DNA from 4 places in the Arthrobacter sp. SPT-J7 genome. Region 3 is predicted to be linked to each of the others. Evidence: riboswitches for the same ligand, from Rfam matches in the RefSeq annotation. Region 3 holds a riboswitch; each other region holds the start of a gene.
What was found. Region 3 has a riboswitch for thiamine pyrophosphate ahead of AC5RWX_RS18690 (ECF transporter S component). Riboswitches for the same ligand answer to the same signal wherever they lie in the genome.
Positions count from the first base shown of each region.

Region 1: it holds a riboswitch for thiamine pyrophosphate, as region 3 does, so the genes downstream of both, AC5RWX_RS00390 (YkoF family thiamine/hydroxymethylpyrimidine-binding protein) here and AC5RWX_RS18690 (ECF transporter S component) in region 3, are expected to answer to the same signal.
Region 2: it holds a riboswitch for thiamine pyrophosphate, as region 3 does, so the genes downstream of both, AC5RWX_RS16200 (ECF transporter S component) here and AC5RWX_RS18690 (ECF transporter S component) in region 3, are expected to answer to the same signal.
Region 4: it holds a riboswitch for thiamine pyrophosphate, as region 3 does, so the genes downstream of both, AC5RWX_RS24375 (FAD-dependent oxidoreductase) here and AC5RWX_RS18690 (ECF transporter S component) in region 3, are expected to answer to the same signal.

Region 1 covers NZ_JBNHFF010000001.1:91,715-96,530, reverse strand. The annotation lists gene AC5RWX_RS00405 (LysE/ArgO family amino acid transporter) at 1-256, opposite strand, end outside; gene AC5RWX_RS00400 (LysR family transcriptional regulator ArgP) at 327-1,226, shown strand; gene scpC (succinyl-CoA:acetate CoA-transferase ScpC) at 1,336-2,847, shown strand; TPP riboswitch at 2,959-3,068, shown strand; gene AC5RWX_RS00390 (YkoF family thiamine/hydroxymethylpyrimidine-binding protein) at 3,099-3,770, shown strand; gene AC5RWX_RS00385 (ECF transporter S component) at 3,792-4,409, shown strand; gene AC5RWX_RS00380 (ABC transporter ATP-binding protein) at 4,399-4,816, shown strand, end outside.
Region 2 covers NZ_JBNHFF010000011.1:82,998-87,813, forward strand. The annotation lists gene AC5RWX_RS16185 (aminodeoxychorismate lyase) at 1-57, shown strand, start outside; gene AC5RWX_RS16190 (energy-coupling factor transporter transmembrane component T family protein) at 115-912, opposite strand; gene AC5RWX_RS16195 (ABC transporter ATP-binding protein) at 909-2,426, opposite strand; gene AC5RWX_RS16200 (ECF transporter S component) at 2,435-3,055, opposite strand; TPP riboswitch at 3,100-3,232, opposite strand; gene AC5RWX_RS16205 (DUF4235 domain-containing protein) at 3,412-3,672, shown strand; partial or broken gene mnhG (monovalent cation/H(+) antiporter subunit G) at 3,989-4,357, opposite strand; gene AC5RWX_RS16215 (MrpF/PhaF family protein) at 4,335-4,604, opposite strand; gene AC5RWX_RS16220 (Na+/H+ antiporter subunit E) at 4,616-4,816, opposite strand, start outside.
Region 3 covers NZ_JBNHFF010000021.1:5,392-10,207, forward strand. The annotation lists gene AC5RWX_RS18685 (ABC transporter ATP-binding protein) at 1-1,225, opposite strand, end outside; gene AC5RWX_RS18690 (ECF transporter S component) at 1,225-1,848, opposite strand; TPP riboswitch at 1,914-2,054, opposite strand; gene AC5RWX_RS18695 (heme-degrading domain-containing protein) at 2,127-2,669, shown strand; gene AC5RWX_RS18700 (hypothetical protein) at 2,773-2,982, shown strand; gene AC5RWX_RS18705 (DUF4383 domain-containing protein) at 3,105-3,569, shown strand; gene AC5RWX_RS18710 (iron-containing redox enzyme family protein) at 3,650-4,711, shown strand; gene AC5RWX_RS18715 (glycosyltransferase family 2 protein) at 4,726-4,816, shown strand, end outside.
Region 4 covers NZ_JBNHFF010000089.1:2,159-6,974, reverse strand. The annotation lists gene AC5RWX_RS24385 (thiazole synthase) at 1-149, opposite strand, end outside; gene thiS (sulfur carrier protein ThiS) at 154-390, opposite strand; gene AC5RWX_RS24375 (FAD-dependent oxidoreductase) at 387-1,745, opposite strand; TPP riboswitch at 1,738-1,856, opposite strand; gene thiE (thiamine phosphate synthase) at 1,884-2,621, shown strand; gene AC5RWX_RS24365 (RNB domain-containing ribonuclease) at 2,744-4,231, shown strand; gene AC5RWX_RS24360 (DEAD/DEAH box helicase) at 4,520-4,816, shown strand, end outside.

The DNA.
Region 1 (4,816 bases), on a different contig from region 3:
CCAGCAGGAAGACGGCCCCGCCCAGCCGAATGATGTCCACCACCGCGGGCGCGGCCTGGATCACTGCGCCGATTCCGGCGATTCCGGCTGTGATCAGCACCGCGTCCGAGACCGCGCAGATGAGGACGACGACACCGATGTGCTCGCCCCGGATCCCTTGGCGCAGCACGAAGGCATTCTGCGCCCCTATCGCGATGATCAGGGCCAACCCGGTCCCCAGGCCCAGCAAAACGGTGGGGGCAATAGCGGTAGTCACAACAGTCGACGCTATCCGAGCCGCAGACACCAGTACAGCTAAAGAAACTACAGTTACGTAAGCTGAGCTTATGCAGCCGTTCCAACTCGATCATCTGGCGACCTTCGCCGTCGTCATCGAGGAAGGCAGCTTTGATGCCGCCTCTCGCGTACTGCACGTGACTCCCTCCGCCGTTTCGCAGCGGATCAAGGCCATGGAGCAGACGGCCGGGCAGGTCCTGCTGCAACGCACTACGCCGGTGCAGCCGACCGCTGCCGGCGATGTGGTCCTCCGGCTGGCGCGGCAGGTGCGGGTCCTGCAGGCCGATGCCCAGCGCGAACTCGGCGGCAGCATGACCGGGCTGGCCCTGCCGCTGGTGGTCAACGCGGATTCGCTCGCCACCTGGTTCCTGGGGGCGCTGGCCCGGATGCCGCGCGATCGTGGCGTGTTCTTTGAGGTGCACCGTGAAGACGAGCAGCATTCGACCTCGCTGCTGCGGTCGGGTCGTGTCACCGCGGCGGTGACTGCCACGCCGGAACCAGTCCAGGGCTGTTCCGTGGAAGCCCTCGGCTCGCTCCGGTACCGGGCGGTGGCCAGCAGCGACTATCTGGCGCACTGGCGGCCCAACGGGACGCCGGACGACGACCTGGCCTGGCTGGGTGAGGCGCCGGTGCTGGACTTCGACCGCAAGGACGACCTGCAGGAGCGCTTCTACCGGACGGTGACCGGCGCCGGCCTGTCCGCGCCCCGCCACTACATGCCGGCGTCCGGGGAGTTTGCGGCCGCCGTCCGGCTGGGTATCGGCTGGGCCCTGCTGCCGGAACAGCAGTGCCTGGCGGACCTCCGCCGCGGCACGTTGCATGAGCTGGCCCCGGACCTGCCGGTGGACGTGCCGCTCTACTGGCAGCGCTGGAAAATCAGCTCACCGATCCTTGATGAACTCTCCGCCTGCGTGCGGCAAACCGCGGAGGAACAACTGCGCCAGCCGTAGCAGCACCGCCACGCAGGAGCGCTCCGTGCGGTGCTTCCGCCCGTCACCAAGGCCCGAACATCCGTGCCCGACGCCTAAGGTGGAGGGAAGAATCTGACGAAGGGGCATGATGCAAGACCGCATTCGCAATGCCCGCATGCTCGAGCGCGTAATGTCCGCCGAGCAGGCGGCCGAACTGATCAAACCCGGCATGACGGTGGCCATGAGCGGCTTCACCGGGGCCGGCTACCCGAAGGCCGTGCCGCAGGCGCTGGCGGCGCGGATGGAATCCGCCCACGCAGCGGGTGAGCAGTTTAAGATCCGCGTTCTGACCGGGGCATCGACCGCCCCTGAGCTCGACGGCGCGCTGGCCAAGGTGGACGGGATGGAGTTGCGCTTGCCCTATCAGTCCGACCCAGCACTGCGCGAGCGCATCAACGCCGGGGAATTGGACTACATCGACATCCACCTCAGCCACGTCGCCCAGCACACCTGGTTCGGGTTCTTCGGCGACGTAGACCTCGCCGTCGTCGAAGTGGTCGGCATGCTGGAAGACGGCCGGCTGATCCCGTCGTCCTCGGTGGGCAACAACAAGACCTGGTTGGAGCAGGCGGACAAGGTCATTGTGGAGGTCAACAGCGCGCAGCCCGCCGAACTGGAGGGCATGCACGACGTCTACTACGGCACCGCACTGCCGCCGAACCGGAAACCAATCCAGCTGCTGCATCCGGATGACCGGATCGGCGACCCATATCTGCAGGTGGACCCGGACAAGATCGTGGCGATCGTGCACACGGACGCCCCTGACCGCAACTCCCCGTTCAACCCGCCGGACGAGACCTCGCAGCAAATCGCCGGCCACCTACTGGACTTTTTGGACCAGGAGGTCCAGCGCGGCCGCCTGACGGACAAGCTGCTGCCGCTGCAGTCCGGCGTCGGCAATATCCCCAATGCGGTGCTGGAAGGCTTGGCCGCCGGCGGCTACCGCGGCCTGACCGCGTACACCGAGGTCATCCAGGACGGCATGCTGAAGCTGATCAAGGACGGCGTGCTGCGGATGGCGTCGGCCACGTCCTTCTCGCTCAGCCAGGCCGGGGTGGAGGAGTTCAACGCCCACGTCGATTACTACCGCGAGCGCATCATCCTGCGCACCCAGGAGATCTCCAACCACCCGGAGCTGATCCGCCGGCTGGGCTGCATTGCGCTCAACGGCATGATCGAGGCGGACATCTACGGCAACATCAACTCCACCCACATTGCCGGCACCAAGGTGATGAACGGCATCGGCGGCTCCGGCGACTTCGCCCGGAACGGCTACCTGTCCGTGTTCATGTCGCCGAGCACGGCCAAGGGCGGAAAAATCTCCAGCATCGTGCCGATGGCCAGTCACGTGGACCACACCGAGCACGACACCATGATTGTGGTGACCGAACAGGGCCTAGCCGACCTGCGCGGTCTGGCCCCGAAGCAGCGCGCGCGCAAGATTATCGACACCTGCGTGCATCCGGACTACCGGCCGATGCTGCAGGACTACTTCGACCGCGCCTGCAGGGACAGCTTTGCCAAGCACACCCCGCACCTGCTCGGCGAGGCCTTGTCCTGGCACCAGCGCTTCGTGGAGACGGGAAGCATGCGCCCCTAACTCCCGCCGCCCGGCCCGGCAGCAGCCGGGCCTGGCCGCGGCCGTCTACCGGAGTGTGACGTCGTCGTACTGGCGTCCTTTCGCCACCTGGCGAACCTGCCGGTAGGCTGCTGGCTTGTACACGGGAGTCCGGTGAGCCGGGCTGAGAGGAAACTTCTCAAGTTTCGACCGTTGAACCTGATCTGGATCATGCCAGCGCAGGGAGCAACCCTCACACCCGTGCCCTGTCCACACCACAGAAGGGCGCGACCATGCGAGCACCTGACGCTGCCGCCACGGCAGCAAACCATCCCTCCCCCGGCAACACCGGAACCTCCTTCACCGCCACGCCGCGCGAATTCGGCGTCGGGGCCAGACTGACCTTGGCGGTGATGGCCGATGACTACGTCGACGTCATCCTGGCGGCGCTGCGGCAGGCCGACGCCACCGGGCTCGAGGTCCAGACCGGGAAAGTCAGCACCTACGTCTCCGGCGCCGAACAGGACGTGCTGCGCTATCTGAGCCAGGTGATTGCCGCGGCCGGCCGCAGCGGAGCGCACGTGGCGGCCGCGGTCCAGCTGTCCCGGGGCTGCCCGGGCGGCGTCAGCTGCGAGATCCCCGAGGGCGGCGCGGCGCTGTACTCGGAGATCCCGCAACTGGAACCGACCGGCATCCAGGCGGCGGCAGACTGGGCGATCTACCCGCTCGCCGACGGCGGAACCGGCAGCGCTGCAGCGGATCACATGCGCGACATCTACGCCGCCATCGACTACGCCAAGTCCACCGGCGTGATCGTGACCGAAGACCACTACGTCACCCGGCTGGACGGAGACGTCGCCCAGGTCCTGCAGACCATCGCCGCGGGATGGGTCCTGATCGGGCGCACCGTCCAGCACGTCGTCACGCATGCGACCTTGTCCATCAACAGCCCCAGCGCGTCCTGACGCTGGCCGGAAGGAATCTACATGTCAACCTCATCTAGCCCTGCCCGCACACGGTCTTCCTGGAGCCTCAAGGACCTGGTCCTGCTGGTGGTCCTCGGCGTCGTCTTCGGTTTCCTCTACTGGGTCTTTGTGCAGGCCTGGACTGCCCTGTCGATCCTGATGGGACCGGCCGGCGACCTCTCGCAGCACTTCCTTGCCGGCAGCTGGCTGTTGGTCGCGCCGATCGCCATTGCTATCGTCCAGCGTCCGTTTGCCGGCGTCATCGCCGAGGTGCTGGCCTCGGTGATCGAGGTCGTCTTCCTGGGCTCGGCGGTGGGCCCGATGCTGTTCATCGCGGCGGCCATCCAAGGCATCGGCAGCGAAATCCCGTTCGCGGCCACCCGCTACCGTTCGTACGGCTGGGCCACATATGCCTTGTCCGGCCTGCTCGGTGCCGGCCTGGTCTTCTTCTATTCGGCCTTCCGCTCCGGCTGGTACGGCCAGGACCTGTTTTTCACCCGCCTGGTCATCCACCTGATTTCCGGCGTGGTGCTCGGCGGCCTGTTGGCCAAGCTGATTGTCGACGCCCTCGCGAAGACGGGCGTGGTGGACAACTTCGCGATCGGGTGCGCGCGTCTGGGCAAGGCCAATGCCCGCTGAACCTGCCCTGCTGCTCGACGACGTCTCCGTTGAGTTTCCCCGGCGGGAGTCCGCGGTGCTGCGCGGCGTCGGGCTGCGGCTGGAGCCCGACGAGCACCTGATCGTGTTCGGGGCCTCGGGGTCCGGAAAGTCCACGCTGCTGCAGGCGATCACCGGGGTGGTTCCGCACACGGTGCTGTCCACGCTCACGGGCCGCGTGTCGGTGAGCGGGACGGCCACCACCGATGCGTCGGTCGTCGAACTCTCGCGCGATGTCGGCGTCCTCGCCCAAGACCCCTCCTCCGGCGTCTGCCTGCCGGACGTGGAACAGGAACTGGCTCTTCCGCTGGAGAACCGCGCCGTGCCTCCGGGGCAGATATCGGCACGCATCGACCGCGCCCTCGCGGCGGTCGATGCGGCCGGTCTGC
Region 2 (4,816 bases), on a different contig from region 3:
TCGCCGGAGCTGACGGAGGAACTCACCGCGCTGCTGGCCGAAGGCAGCCGGGAGTAGCTGCGGCGCACTCCCGGCGCCGTCCGGGCCCGGGGCCCGAAGCCAGCGGCCCCAGGCTCAAATGAAGATGAAGTTCCAGGTGCCGGCGGCTACAGCGGCCGCGGCCGCAGCGCCCGCAATCAGTACGCCGCCCAGCAGCACCCAAACGTCCACCGTGCTGTAGCTGGACTCACGCGCCCAGGTCCGCTGACCCGCGCCGAAACCGCGCGCCTCCATGGCAACCGCCAGCCGGGTGGCCCGCCGGATGGCCTGCACAATCAGCCCGAACGCCTGGCCCAGGAACGCACCGGCCTTGGCCAAGGGCCGGTTCTCCGCCCCGACCCCCCGAGCACGGCGGGCCAGACCCAGGGTGCGCCATTCCTCCACCAACAGCCCGACCAACCGCATGGCGGCCAGCGCTCCCAACACGAACCGGTGCGGCAGCTTGAGCTTCTGCGCCAGCGCGTCGGCCAGATCGGTCGGGTCGGTGGTCAACAGCAGGAAAATGCCCGGCAGGGCGACGGCGAGCGAGCGCAGGCCAATGGCGACTCCGCCGGCCACCGAGTCCTCGGTGAACACCACCGGCCCGAGCTGGAACAGCACCGCTCCGGTCTTCTCCGCCAACAATGCCGTGGCCCAGGCCCCGGTCGCCGCCGCCGCCAGCAAGGGCCAGCCGCGCTTGAACAGCAGCCACGGGTTCACCCCCAGCACCGGCATCAGCAGCAGCTCGGCCGCCAGCACGACCGACGCGCTGACCCAGTCCACGCTGAGCATGACCACCACGGTGATGACGGCGGCAGCAGCCAGCTTGGACACCGGGTTGGCTCGGCTGAACGGCGAGGCGGTCAGCCGCGGAGTCATCAAGTCCACGCTCATGCTGCCCTCCGAAGCGCCTGCACCGGCTGGACTGCGCCGCCGTCCACGCGCACAGCCGTGCCGCCAAGCGCCGCGGTGAAGTCGGCGTCGTGCGTCACCGACACCACGCTCTTGCCTTCGGCCACCAACTCGGCCAGCAGCGTGACCAGTTCAGCCCAGGTGTTGGCGTCCTGCCCGAAGGTCGGCTCGTCCAGCATCAGGATGTCCGGACTGGTGGCGAGCATGGTGGCCACCGAGAGCCGGCGCTTCTCGCCGCCGGAGAGGGTAAACGGGTTGGCCCGCAGCAGCCGGGTCAGGCGGAGCCGTTCGGCAATGCTGTCCACCAACTGCCGGACCTCCGGCTCGGGCAGCTTCGCCACCCGCCGCGGACCGAACTCCAGTTCGTCGGCCACGGTGCTGGTCAGGAATTGATGTTCCGGTTCTTGGAACACGCTGCCAATCCGGGCCACCAGCTGGGCGGACTTCCATTTCACCGGGGACTGCGCCGCGCCACGGTGCAGCGCCGGGGTCGCGAACAGCCCTCCCCCGGCGGGCGCCAGCAGGCCGCCCAGCGTGAGGGCCAGCGTCGACTTGCCGGCGCCGTTCGGTCCGGTGATGCTCAGCGCGTGTCCGCTGAGCAGGTCCAAGTCCACGCCCCGCAGCACCGGCCCGGTCTTCCGGCTCCGGGCCGCGTCCAATCCCACCGCCTGCAGCAACGGCCCGCCGGCAACCGGGGCCGCGGGCAGCTGGAGCCGCGGCGTATGTCCGGGAACCCAAACACCGGCCGCCACCAGCCGGGCGCGGGTGGCGCTTTCGGCCAGCACCTTGTCCGGCGGGCCGTCTGCCAGCACGCCGCCTCCGGCCGCCAGCACGATCACCCGGTCCACCACGTCCGCCCAGACGGCCACGCGGTGTTCCACCACCACCAAGGTGGCACCGGTCCGGTCCAGCACCCGGGCCACGGCGTCGCGCACTTCGTGCACGCCCTCCGGGTCCAGGTTCGCGGTCGGCTCGTCCAGCAGCAGCAGCCCCGGCCGCATGGCCAGGACCGATGCCAGCGCCAGCCGCTGTTTCTGCCCGCCCGACAGGGCCGCGGTGGGATGGTTTAGCGGCACCTCCAGTCCGACGTCGGCCAGCGCTTCGCGGACCCGGTCCCAGATCTGTCCGCGCGGGACGGAGAGGTTTTCCGCCCCGAAGGCCACCTCGTCGCCCACCCGCGCCAGCACCAGCTGGCTTTCCGGGTCCTGCAGCACCAGCCCGGCCCTGCCGCGGGCTTCCGAGGGACGCAGCCCGGCCACGGTGAGCCGCCCGACTTCCTCGCCTTCCCCGTCGTCGCCGAGCACGCCCGCCATCGCGTGCAGCAGCGTGGACTTCCCGGCGCCGGAGGCACCCAGTAACAGCACCCGTTCACCGGCTGCAATGCTGAAGCTGGCCCCGCTGACCGCCGGATCCTTGCGGCCGGCATGCCGCCAGCCCCATCCCTCGGCGAGGACCGGCACCGGGCCGGACACCGCCGTCGTACTCTGCAGTTTCATGGAACGGCTCAGACGTCTGCCGCGCGGCCCGCCGCGAAGGAGGACAGCACGCCCGTCCTGGCCAGGCCCTTGACCGCCAGCCACGGCAGCAACCCGGCAATCACCACGCCGGACACTGCGGCGAAGCCCACGTAGGCCAACTGCCACTCGGGCGCCCAGAGCATGTTGTAGAGGATGTTCTCGCTGATCGACAGCGCCAGGCCGGCGCCGAGACCGGCCAGCATCGCCACCAGCAGGTTGAATTTCCGGTAGAGGAAGAGCAGGAAGACGACTTCGGCGCCCAGGCCCTGGATCAGGCCGGAAACCAGCACGCTCATGCCGAAGCTGGTGCCCAGCAGGCCGGAGACGATGGCGGCCAGCACCTCGCAGTAGATTGCGGCGCCGGGCTTGCGGATGATCAGCCCGCCCAGCACCCCGGCCATGAGCCATCCGCCGGTGTAGAGGCCGGCGGAGGGCGGGAACGCCACGGTGAGGCTCTCGATCAGCGGCCAAGCCGCGGACCAGGCCCAGAAGATGACGCCGACGGCCACGGCAATCACCGAGGCGACGACGATGTCCACCACTCGCCAGCGATATCGCGGCGTGCGCGAGGGACTGGGCGTGGTGGGTGCATTCGAAACGGTACTCACTTTAATCCTCCTGGGTGCAGGAGGGGAGGGCGGCCCACGCGGCGCGCCCCGAGAACTCGACTCCCTTCGCCGGTACTAACCGGAGCAGGTTCGAGGGTCTGCGGTCTCTCCGCACTCTCAGCGTCCCTCCCGTGTCCGGCGTGTGCCGGTCGGTCGGACGCTCCCCTGTCGTTATAGGTGCTGTCTAGCAGCAGCACCCAGTCTACACTCGGCCGGTCCGGCGGCCCATTCGGCCACCATCCGCGGGAAAACGCGGGAAAATGCACGACGGCGGCGGGACGCGTGGGTGCCGGGCAGTAGGCTGGGAACGGCAGAGCTGATGACACGGGGACGCTGTGCCCCGGAAAGGAGCAGGCATGACCGTTGTACTAAGGCTCTTAGGCACCCTGGTGAGTGTAGGTGCGGGCTTGGCAGCCACCAAGGTGCTGGGCTACGTGTGGAAGAAGGTCACCGGCCGCGACGCGCCTCAGGCCGACGATGACTTGGAAAACAGCCTGCGGTCTGCCGTGATTTTCGCGGTAGTCTCGGGCACGGTTGGCCGGGTAATCCAGGTACTGCTCAAGCGGGCCACCGCCAAGGCAGTCCGGCACTACGAAAAGACCCCGGAACTCGTCTAGAGCGCGTAAGGAACACGCCGGCGGGGACGGGGCTGCAGCCTCGTCCCCGTCGGCTCTCCTGGTCCTTGGGCGGCGCTGGACTTTGTGCGGAACCAGACCCTGTGGGGCACTAGGACTTGTGCGGTCCGGCGGAGTCGTGGTCTTTCCGGACTCGACCAGCCGCCGTCGCCGCACTTCGCCTGTCACCGACCCCGGGGTCCGTGCCGAGTGCAGCAGCGCCGTCCGCAGCGTCTGCGGGCTCGGCCGCAGCAGCGTCCGCCTCGGCCGCGTCGGCCTCGCCGGCGTCCACCGCTGCGGCGTCGAGCTCCGCTTCCGGCTCTTCTTCGGCTGCCGCTTCCACCACCGCGTCGAGGTCGTCCACGCTGAGGATTTCCCTCCGCAAGTGTTTGGTGCGGTATCCGGCGCGGCCCACCATGTGTGCCGAGACCGGCACGGTGAGCAGCTGGAACAGCCATGCGATGAGCAACACGGGCACCGCCGCCCAGCTGCCCAGCTGGAGTCCTAAACCTGTCAGCAGCAGCAGCAAGCCGAACACCTGCGGTTTCGTGGCGGCGTGCATCCGCGACAGCAGGTCCGGGAACCGCAGCAGGCCGATGCCCGCGGCCAAGGACATCACCGAGCCGGTGATCAAGCAGGCGGCGGTGGCAATGTCGAGGATCAGGTCAGTGTTCACGGGGCCGCCCATCGGTGACGAATCGGGCCACGGCCACGGAACCGATGAAGCCGACCAGGCAGATCACCACGACCAGCGTCAGATTATTCATGTGGCCGCCGACGGCCATGTCCGCAATCAGTCCGGCGCAGACTACCGCCAGCAGCACGTCTATGGCCAGCAACCGGTCCAGCAGCGACGGCCCGCGGACCAGTCGGACCAGCGCCAGCACAGCGGACAGGGCCAGAATGACCATGACGACGATTTGGGCAAGCGACATGATTTCCACGTTTACGCTGCTCCTCTTCTGCCGGCACCTTCAGCTTTGACCAGTTCCAGTTCTTCCTTGGTCCCCATCATCCGGATCAGGCCGGCCTCGATGTTCCGCACCTCGGCCTGAAAGTCTTCGGCGGCTTCCTTGGTGGCCACGTCGATCACGTGCAGGTAGAGGGTGGAGGTGGACCGGTCTACGTCCACCACGAAGCTGCCCGG
Region 3 (4,816 bases):
GCGGGCCAAACAGCAGTTCGTCCAGTACTTTCCCCGTGACGAACTGGTGCTCAGGCTCCTGGAACACCGTACCCACCCGCTCGATCAGCTGCTCGGCCTTCCACTGGTAAGGGTCAATCCCAGCTCCCCGGCTGAGGGCCAGGGTGGCGGAGACCTTGCCGTCAACCGGTTCCAACAGCCCGGCCATCGTCAGCGCAAATGTCGATTTTCCTGCTCCGTTCGGCCCGGTGACGGCCAGCGCCTGCCCGGCCCTTACCTGCGCGGAAATGTCTTGCTGCACCGGCACCGGCGGCACCTTCCGGAAGCCCTTGCGGCGCACACGTTCACGCGACACCGCCAACTCCTCGGCGGCAAGCAGCAGGCCGCCAGTCCCGGGAGCCGAACCGGCAACACGGGGACGCGTCGGAGGGACGTAGCCGGGCACCCAGACCCCGGCCTCGATCAGCATGCTCCGGGCTTCGCTGAGGACCTGGCCCGGCGTGCCGTCCAGCAGCACAGCGGAATCGGTTGAAGAGCCGGGTTGCAGCACCACAATCCGGTCAACCAGGTCCTTCCACACGGCCACGCGGTGTTCCACCACCACCAACGTTGCCCCGGTTTTGTCGAGGCAGCGGCCCACGGCGTCGCGCACCTCCACTACCCCGGCAGGGTCCAGGTTGGCCGTTGGCTCATCGAGAAGAATCAGCCCCGGCCGCATGGCAAGAATGCCAGCCAACGCAAGGCGCTGCTTCTGCCCGCCGGACAGTGCCGACGTCGGATGGTCCAGCGGCAGGTGGGAAAGCCCGACGTCGTCCAATGCCTCGTGCACACGGGCCCAGATGTCACCGCGGGGCACGGCAAGGTTCTCGGCACCGAAGGCGACATCGTCACCTACGCGCGAGAGAACAACCTGGGTCTCCGGGTCCTGCTGCATCAACCCGGCCCGGCCGCGCTGCTCCCGGGGGGAGGCGCCGTCGATCAGCAGCGAACCGGACTCATCCGAATCGCCCGCCTTGCCGTCGTCGTCATGTTCATCCCCCAGCACCCCAGCCAGCGCGTGAAGGAGCGTGGACTTGCCGGCGCCGGACGGACCCAGCAGGAGCACGCGTTCGCCGGGTTGGATGTCCAGGTCTAGGGCACGGACGGCAGGTTTGGACCGCCCGGCATGCCGCCAGCCCCAGCCTCTGGCAGTGACGGCAGCCGGCCGCGCCACCACCGCAGCGCCGTGGAGGGAAGGAGCGGTCATCAGGAAAAGACGGGCTCCGATGCTGCCTTGCGTGACGCAAAGGAGCTCAGGACGCCGGTCCTTGCCAGGCCGCGGGTGGCGATCCAGGACAGGGCTCCGGCGATCACGGCGCCGGAAATGGCAGTGAAGATGATGTAAGCCAGCTTGTCCCCGCCGGAGTAGGCGATGTTCCAGCCCCAGGGCGCAAAGGAATCGTTCAGGCCGCAGAAAAGACCTGCAGCGGCACCGGCAAGCAGTGATACGGGGAGGTTGAACTTCCGGTACACGAAGATCGCGAAGATGATCTCCGCGCCGAGGCCCTGGACAAACCCGGAGAACAGCACCGAGGCGCCGTACTGCGAGCCCATGAGCAGTTCGCCGGTAGCGGCCACGGTCTCGCAGAACAGTGCGGCGCCCGGCTTGCGGATGATGAGCATACCCAGCACCGCGGGGATCATCCAGCCGCCGGCAATCAAGCCGGTGAGCGGCGGATAAACGGCGTTCATGGGTGCCGAGACTGCGGCTGCGCCTTGGGACCAGGCCCAGAAAATGACCCCGCCGGCGATGGCGATGAGGGCTGCCACCACGATGTCCACGACACGCCAGGACTTGCTGGTGGTCTTCTTGATTGCTGTCGTTGCCATGCGATCCTCCTGAGGAACAGGAGGGGAAAGTGGATACAGCAACCGGCATTGCCGCCGTCGCCGCACACTTCGAGAACTCGACTCCCTTGCGCCGGTACTAACCGGATCAGGTTCGAGGGTCTGCGGCTATCCGCACTCTCAGCGCCCACCTGCGGTCCCTGGCATGGCCAGTAATGCCCGACGGCGGCGCTCCCCTGTCGTTGAATGATTCTGTCGGTAAACAATCGCCCTTGTGGGCGGGGTCCAGTTTACACCGGAAGAGGGGTAGATTGTGGGCCATGGCTGCCAATCTCCCGCATGTGACTGAGTTTGACCCGGATTCCGATGCCATCCAGCAGGAAGGATCCCTGCAATCGCTCATCGCCCGGATTGAAGGCGAAATCAGGGAACTTCAGTTCCCCGGTTTCTCCTTGGACGATGCACTGAACCTGGGGCTGCTGCTCGTGGAGCTGGGCAAGGAGGGGCAGTTTCCCATCGCGATCGACATCACCAAGGGCGAGCAGGTCCTGTTCCATGTGGCGCTGACCGGCGCCACGCCGGACAACGGGCACTGGATCCGCGCCAAGCAGCGCACTGCCGCCAGGTATGAGGTGCCATCCCTCCTGGTGGGGCTGCGCGCGCGGCTCAAGGGCGGACGGATCGAGGACCACGCCTGGTTCGATCAGAGCCGGTATGCTGCCCACGGCGGCTCCTTCCCTGTGTATGTCGCAGGAGTGGGTGCAGTCGCAACAGTGACTGTTTCCGGGCTTCCCCAGGTGCAGGACCACGACCTGGTGGTACAGGCCCTGCGGGAGATCCTTGGGTCCATGCGAACGGACTGACGAGCGGAATGGGCTGACTGCCTTAACCAGCGGGCTATGGACTCCGCCACAGGCCCGGAGTACATTCGAGGCCAGCGGCCGGAGTTCCAACCAGGAGGACGCCATGATCGGTCCTGCAGCTGAAAACCAGGTGCGGGCGGCGGTGGACAAGGCCGTCGAAGAAATGATCTACATCGGTCCGGACCACCCCTACTATCCCCTGCTGGCGGAGCTTGTGTCCGCCGTCGGGAAGGCCTGGCAGCAGGGGTACCAGCACGGCCGACGCGGCGGGCACCAGGCCAACCCCTATGTGTGGAGTACCCCGGACGGATAGTCACCAGCATCGCCAGCCGGGGCTGCCGCACTAGCTGACCGTCCGGAAGATGAGAAGCGTACTTAGCTTTTATTAGTAACCATGCTTACTATGTTGTCTCCCGGCTTTTGAGGAGACAGGACATGACAGTCAGCACCCGGGCCACCGGAGCGAGGACCGGCCTGCAGAAGGCCGCGCTGGCAACGGGCGCCCTTTTCCTCCTGGTGACTGTGCTGGGGTTCATCCCCGGGATCACCACTGATTACGAAGCACTCGGCATGGCCGGGCATGGCTCCGGAGCCATGCTGTTGGGAATTTTCCAGGTGTCCATCCTGCACAACGCCGTACATGCGGCCTTCGGGGCAGCGGGGCTGCTGCTGGCCCGGACCCACCAGCAGGCAAGGAGCTTTCTCATCTACGGGGGCGTTGTCTACCTGGTCCTCTGGCTGTACGGTCTCCTGGTGGGCGATCAAACCCCTGCCAACTTTGTCCCTGTCAACGGCGCCGACAACTGGTTGCACTTGGCCCTGGGCCTGGGCATGATCATCCTGGCTATCCTGCTATCTCCGCGAACCACCCCAAAGAAGCCGCCGCAGGGCGTGATTTGAGCCCCGGCCCAACCGAAACCCGTCACCGTCACCGTCGACGCCCCAGCACCGGCAGCACGGCTGCCACCTAAAGGAGCATCATGAAAATTCCGGAACCCCGAGGCCCCATCAGCAGCGCCGTGTTCAATGCGCTGGCAGGTACCGCCGACACCGGCGACGGCAGCCCGGGCGCCGAAGAGCTGCGCCGCCTGGTCACGGCAGAGCTGGGCACAACCACAGACATCATCGGCGACGACGACGTCCAGCTGGCCCTTTTCTGCCTTTATGAGCTCCACTACTCCGGCCTTGAAGGCGTCAACGACGAGTGGGAGTGGGAGCCGGGCCTCATCCAGGTCCGTCGCCTGCTCGAAAGGCCGTTCGAGGAAGCACTGCGGGCCGCTGCCCAATCAGTGGCCGGGGAGCTGGACGTGCCGCCCGCAGCGGAGATGACCAGTGACGCCGTGGCTGACGTCCTGTTCGGTCTGGCCGGTTCCGACACCGGACCCAGCGTGTCCCGCTACGTGGCCAAGAAGGCGGGCCTCGACCAGCTCAAGGAGTTCCTCATCCACAAATCCGTCTACCAGCTGAAGGAGGCGGACCCCCACACGTGGGCCATTCCCCGGCTCAGCGGACGGCCGAAGGCAGCGCTGGTGGAGATCCAGGCCGACGAGTACGGCGGAGGACGCCCGGAACGCATGCACAGCGCACTCTTTGCCCGCACCATGCGGGGGTTGGGTTTGGACGACGCATACGGCGCGTACGTCGACGCGGTACCTGCCATCTCCCTCGCGGCGGTGAACATGATGTCCCTCTTCGGGCTCAACCGCCGGCTTCGCGGCGCCATCACAGGTCACCTGGCACTCTACGAGATGACTTCGTCCCAGCCCAACCGCCTGTACGGCAACGGCTTCCGGCGGCACGGCTTCGATACCGGGGTGACCCACTATTTCGACGAGCATGTTGAAGCCGACGCCGTCCACGAGCAGATCGCTGGCCGCGACCTTGCGGGTGGACTGGTAGAGGCCGAACCGGAGCTGCTCGGGGACGTCCTGTTGGGGGCGACGGCGGCAATGGCGATCGACGGCAGGATTTCCACGCACCTTCTGGCCTGCTGGGAAAAGGGCGAGACCTCGCTGAGGGCGGCAGTGCCGGCGGCAGCATGAACACCAAGGCCGCTATGCAGTCCGCAGAGTACATCCTGCCGCTGCGCTGGACCGAGGATTCGGGACTCCCGGACCTGGCCGCCTACCTTGGGCACCTGGCCCAAT
Region 4 (4,816 bases), on a different contig from region 3:
GTGCCGGAGGCCAGGAGGGCAGCCCCAAGGCCGTCAAGGCTGGGCGCTCCGCCAGTGCCCATGATGAGCCGGGATGTCAGCGTGACACCGTCAATGACCAGCGGATCGTCATAGCCCGCCACACGTGGAGTGGTGTTGGTTTCGGTCATGGTCTCAACCTCCCTGGACTGCCGTGACGAGTTCGACCTCGTCGCCGTCCGCGAGCGCGGTGGTAAACCACTGGCTGCGCGGTACAACCCCGGAATTGTGGGCCACGGCCACACCAAGCTTTTGGCCGTCCGTTGCCTGGCCGTTTTCGGCCAGGGGGCGGCCGGTGACCTGGCTGACGAGCACGGTGATGGAGGCACCCTCAGGCACAAAGTGCCGGGTTCCGTTCAAGGTGATGTTCATGCGGTTTCCTTTGTGGGCGATGTGTGGCTGAAGTGGTTGGATGCTGAACCGGTGGTTAGGCGGGCGCCCGCCTTGGTGGAAAAGCGGCCCGGGCTGAAGGCCGCCCATCGGGGGTCCTCGCGGCCGTCCAGAAGGTCCCGGCAGACGGCGGCTGCGGCCGGTGTCAGCAGGACGCCATGACGGAAAAACCCCGTGGCGATGATCAAGCCGGAAACGTACCCGTGCTCCCCGTTGGCCGCTGCCTCCGGGGCGGGAACCCGTCCCAGCAGGGGCGCGTTGTCGGGCGTTCCGGGACGGGCGCGGGCGGTGCATTCCAGCAGTTCGAGTTCGGCGACGGCGGGAACCAGTACCTGCGCGTCGCGGAGGAGCTGGTACACACCCCCGGCGGAAACGGCGTCCGCCCCGGACAGCGCATCCTCACGCTGGGTTGCCCCGATCACCACCGTGCCGTCCCTGCGGGGAACAATGTAGACCGGAACGCCATGCACCAGTCCACGCACGGTGGACGTCACCAGGGGCTGCAGATGCCGGGGCACTGCGAGGCGCAGGATGTCCCCGTAGACAGGCCGCAACGGCAGGAGCAGCTCATCGGGCAATCCTGCAAGAGCTGCTGCGTGCAGCCCGTTCGCCACCACCGTTTCGGCCGCCAGCACGGTTCCCCCGTCCGCCAGGCGCACGCCGGCAACAGCTCCGTCCTGCCACAGCAGTCCGGCTGCCTTGCCCGGTACCGCATACCCGCCGACGGCGCCGGGTGCTGCACTGCCCCACCCTGCGGCTGCAAACCTGTTCCCGCCGCCGTCATTCGTACCATGGCCAGCCAAGGCGGCCTGCAGGCAGTCAACCAACAGCCTTGGATCCACCTGGTGGTCGGCCGGCGTGTCCAGGGCGCAGGCGATCCCCGGGCTGAGCAGGGGTTCCCGTTCTCGCGCACCCCGGACGGTAAGCGGCTCTACGGAAAGGCCACTGGCCTGCTGGACGGCGCGCAGGTCCATCAGGGCGCGGCGGTCGGCGGCGTCGGCACCCACGGCGAGGGTCGGCGTCGTGATGTATCCCGGATCTGCTCCCGACGCTGCGGTAAGGCCGGCCGCAAAAGCCGGCCAGCGGGCCGAGGCATCCAGCATGAATTCCAGGAGATCCTCCTCCTGGTAGTGCAGCTCGCTCACCGGGGCAAGCATGCCGGCGGCGGCCCAGCTGGCCCCCGAACCCGGCGCGTCGTCGATCACCACCACGGAACGGCCGGAGCGCTTCGCCTCCCACGCGATGCCGTGGCCGATCACTCCGCCGCCGATCACCGCCAGATCAGCATGGATGGTGTTGTCCGCGTCAACGGTCAAGTGCTCTGATGGTGCACCCATGTGTCTCCTTCCCTACGCCGGTATTAGCCGGATCAGGTCAAGCGGTCGGCTCTGACGCCCTCTCAGCCCGGCGCTTTGTGACAGCTGCCGCGGGCTCCCGCAGTACGAGGCCAGTGTAGAGGAACTAGGCTTTCCCCCATGAATGTGTCCCAAACCCCTGCCGCCGGCACCGATGTCCTCAGCAGCGCCAAGATCAGCAACGGCGTCAACGCCGCCCGCCTCTACCTCTGCACCGACGCCCGCAGGGGCCGCGGTGACTTCGACCAGTTCGTGGACACAGCCTTCGCCGGCGGCGTGGACATCATCCAGCTGCGGGACAAGGCCATTGAGGCAGCAGAGGAGCTGGAACTCCTGGCAGTGCTCAAGGAAGCGGCAGAGCGGCACGGCCGGCTCTGGGCTGTCAACGACCGGGCCGACATCGCGGTGCTGTCCGGGGCACCCGTCTTCCACATCGGCCAAAAGGACCTCCCTTTGGACGCTGCACGCACCCTGCTCAATGGCAACGCCGCCATTGGCCTGTCCAGCCACACCCCGGACCAGGTGGACGCGGCCCTCGGTGCGGCCGCCGGCCCCGCCGGTCTGGACTACTTCTGCGTGGGTCCGGTGTGGGCAACCCCCACCAAACCGGGGCGGGCAGCTGTGGGACTGGAGCTGGTGAAGTATGCCGCCAAAGCTGCGCGGCTGGCGGAGCAGGAAGGACAGGACGACGGCGGTGTTCCCTGGTTCGCGATCGGCGGCATTGACCACGGCAATGTGGAGCAGGTGGTGGACGCAGGCGCACGCAGGATTGTGGTGGTCCGGGCGATCACGGAGGCCAGCGACCCCGCAGCCGCCGCCGCTGCACTGCTCGCCGTCCTGGATGCCCCCAAATCCTGATACCGCCGGCCCCTCATGTCCCCGGCCAGGGAGACTGCGGCCACTGAAGCGGGACGCTGCCAAACGCCGCTCCGGGCCCGGATGCCTGCATAAAGGCGCTGATTCCGGCTAGGCTGATTTTCGTGTCACACCATCGGCTGGCCCCCAACGTCCACGAGCACAACAACGCGCTTGAGGAAGCGCTGAGTGCCCTGAGGACGGAGCTGGAGCTGCCGGGCGCCTACCCTGAGGACGCAGTGGCTGATGCGAAGGCGGCAGTTGAATGCCTGGAGTTCCCTGCTTACGACCTCACCGGCGTCGAATTCATCACAATTGATCCGGCCTCGTCCACCGACCTGGACCAGGCACTGTTCATCGAAGCCGACGGCGACGGCTACCACGTGCTGTACGCCATCGCCGATGTGCCGGCATTTGTGACCCCCGGCGGCCCCCTGGACGCGGAAACACGCCGCCGTGGCCAGACGTTCTACGCCCCCGACGGTCGGATCCCGCTGCATCCTGAAGTGATCAGCGAAGAGGCGGGCAGCCTCCTCCCCGGCCAGGACTGTTCTGCGTTCGTCTGGGATTTCCGCCTGGACAGTTCAGCCGAGGTGACGTCCGTGGCCGTGAAGCGGGCCCGGATGCGCAGCCGCGCGAAGCTCAGTTATAAAGGGGTGCAGGCGGAGCTTGACGCCGGCACCGCCTCGCCGGTGCTGCAGCTCCTTAAGGAAGTAGGGCTCAAGCGCGTGGACCTGGAACGGGCCCGCGGCGGCGCCAGCCTGAATATGCCGGAACAGGAGATTGTCCAGCTTCCCGACGGCGGCTACCGCATTGCTGCCGCTCCCCAGCTTCCGGTGGAGGATTGGAACGCACAGATATCCCTCATGACAGGAATGGCAGCCGCCGGCCTCATGCTCGCGGGGAAGGTGGGCATCCTGCGCACCATGCCATCCCCGGACGAGCGCTCCTTGAATCATTTCCGGCTGCAGACAGAGGCCCTTGGCAAGCCCTGGGACGGGGAGGTCAGCTACGGCGAATACCTGCGCAGCCTCGACTCCACCGATCCCCGTCAGCTGGCCATCCTGCACTCAGCCGGCATGCTGTTCCGCGGCGCTGCCTACACAGCCTTTGACGGTTCCGTCCCGGAGGACGCAGTCCAGTCCGCCATTGGCGCCGCCTATGCCCATACCACTGCTCCGCTGCGCCGCCTCGTGGACCGCTTTGTCCTGGTGATCTGCGAGGCCTTGAGTAACGGCGGTGCCGTACCGGCCTGGGCACGGGAGGCACTTCAGTCCCTCCCCGAGATCATGGCCGGGTCCGACCAGCTGGCATCACGGATGGAGCGAATGGCCCTCGATACCGTGGAGGCTGCGCTGCTGGTTAACCACATCGGACAGGAATTCGATGCGATCGTGATTACCGGGTCGAAGCCGCAAAAGGAGAACGGGAAGAACGGCAACGGGAACGGGAAGAACGGCAACGGGAACGGCAGTTCGGGGGTCATCCAGATTGCAGACCCCGCTGTGACCGCCCGCTGCGCGGGGGAACTGGTGTCCGGAACCAAGGTCCGGGTCCGCCTGGTCTCCTCGGATATCGCGACGCGGGAAGTCCATTTCGAACTCGTAGAGTAGTGCCATAGAGGGCCGCCCGGCCGCGGAAGCCGGGATTTGGGCCGCCTGCGGCTAGACTGGAGAAGTAGAAATGGATGCCCGGTCGTTGATTTCCTTAATTTGAAACCAACAAGCCCGCCCCTACGCGATCTTGAGATACACCCGTTGGTCACCAGTGCCAGCATTTAGATAGCCCGCGATCGGCTTCCACTGGAATTGCTTGTGCGCCCAAGCGTGCTCCGGAACAGCCCATCGGCCGGCCCGTTGAGCAGGCAGCGCCACTGCCCAAATGAATAAGGAAACTCCACAGTGAGTGAATTGCATACCCACCAGCTTCTGACCGACGAGTCCGGCACCGAGACCATCGAGCCGGAAGAAACCATCATCTCGGACGAGAAGCCCCACGAGATCGCCGAAAAGTCCTTCGCCGACTACAACGTCCGTGCGGACATCGTGGAATCCCTGGCCGACGCCGGGATCACCCACCCCTTCCCCATCCAGGCCATGACCCTGCCGGTGGCCCTGTCCGGCCACGACATCATCGGCCAGGCCAAGACCGGTACCGGCAAGACCCTCGGCTTCGGCATCCCCGCCCTCCAGCGGGTG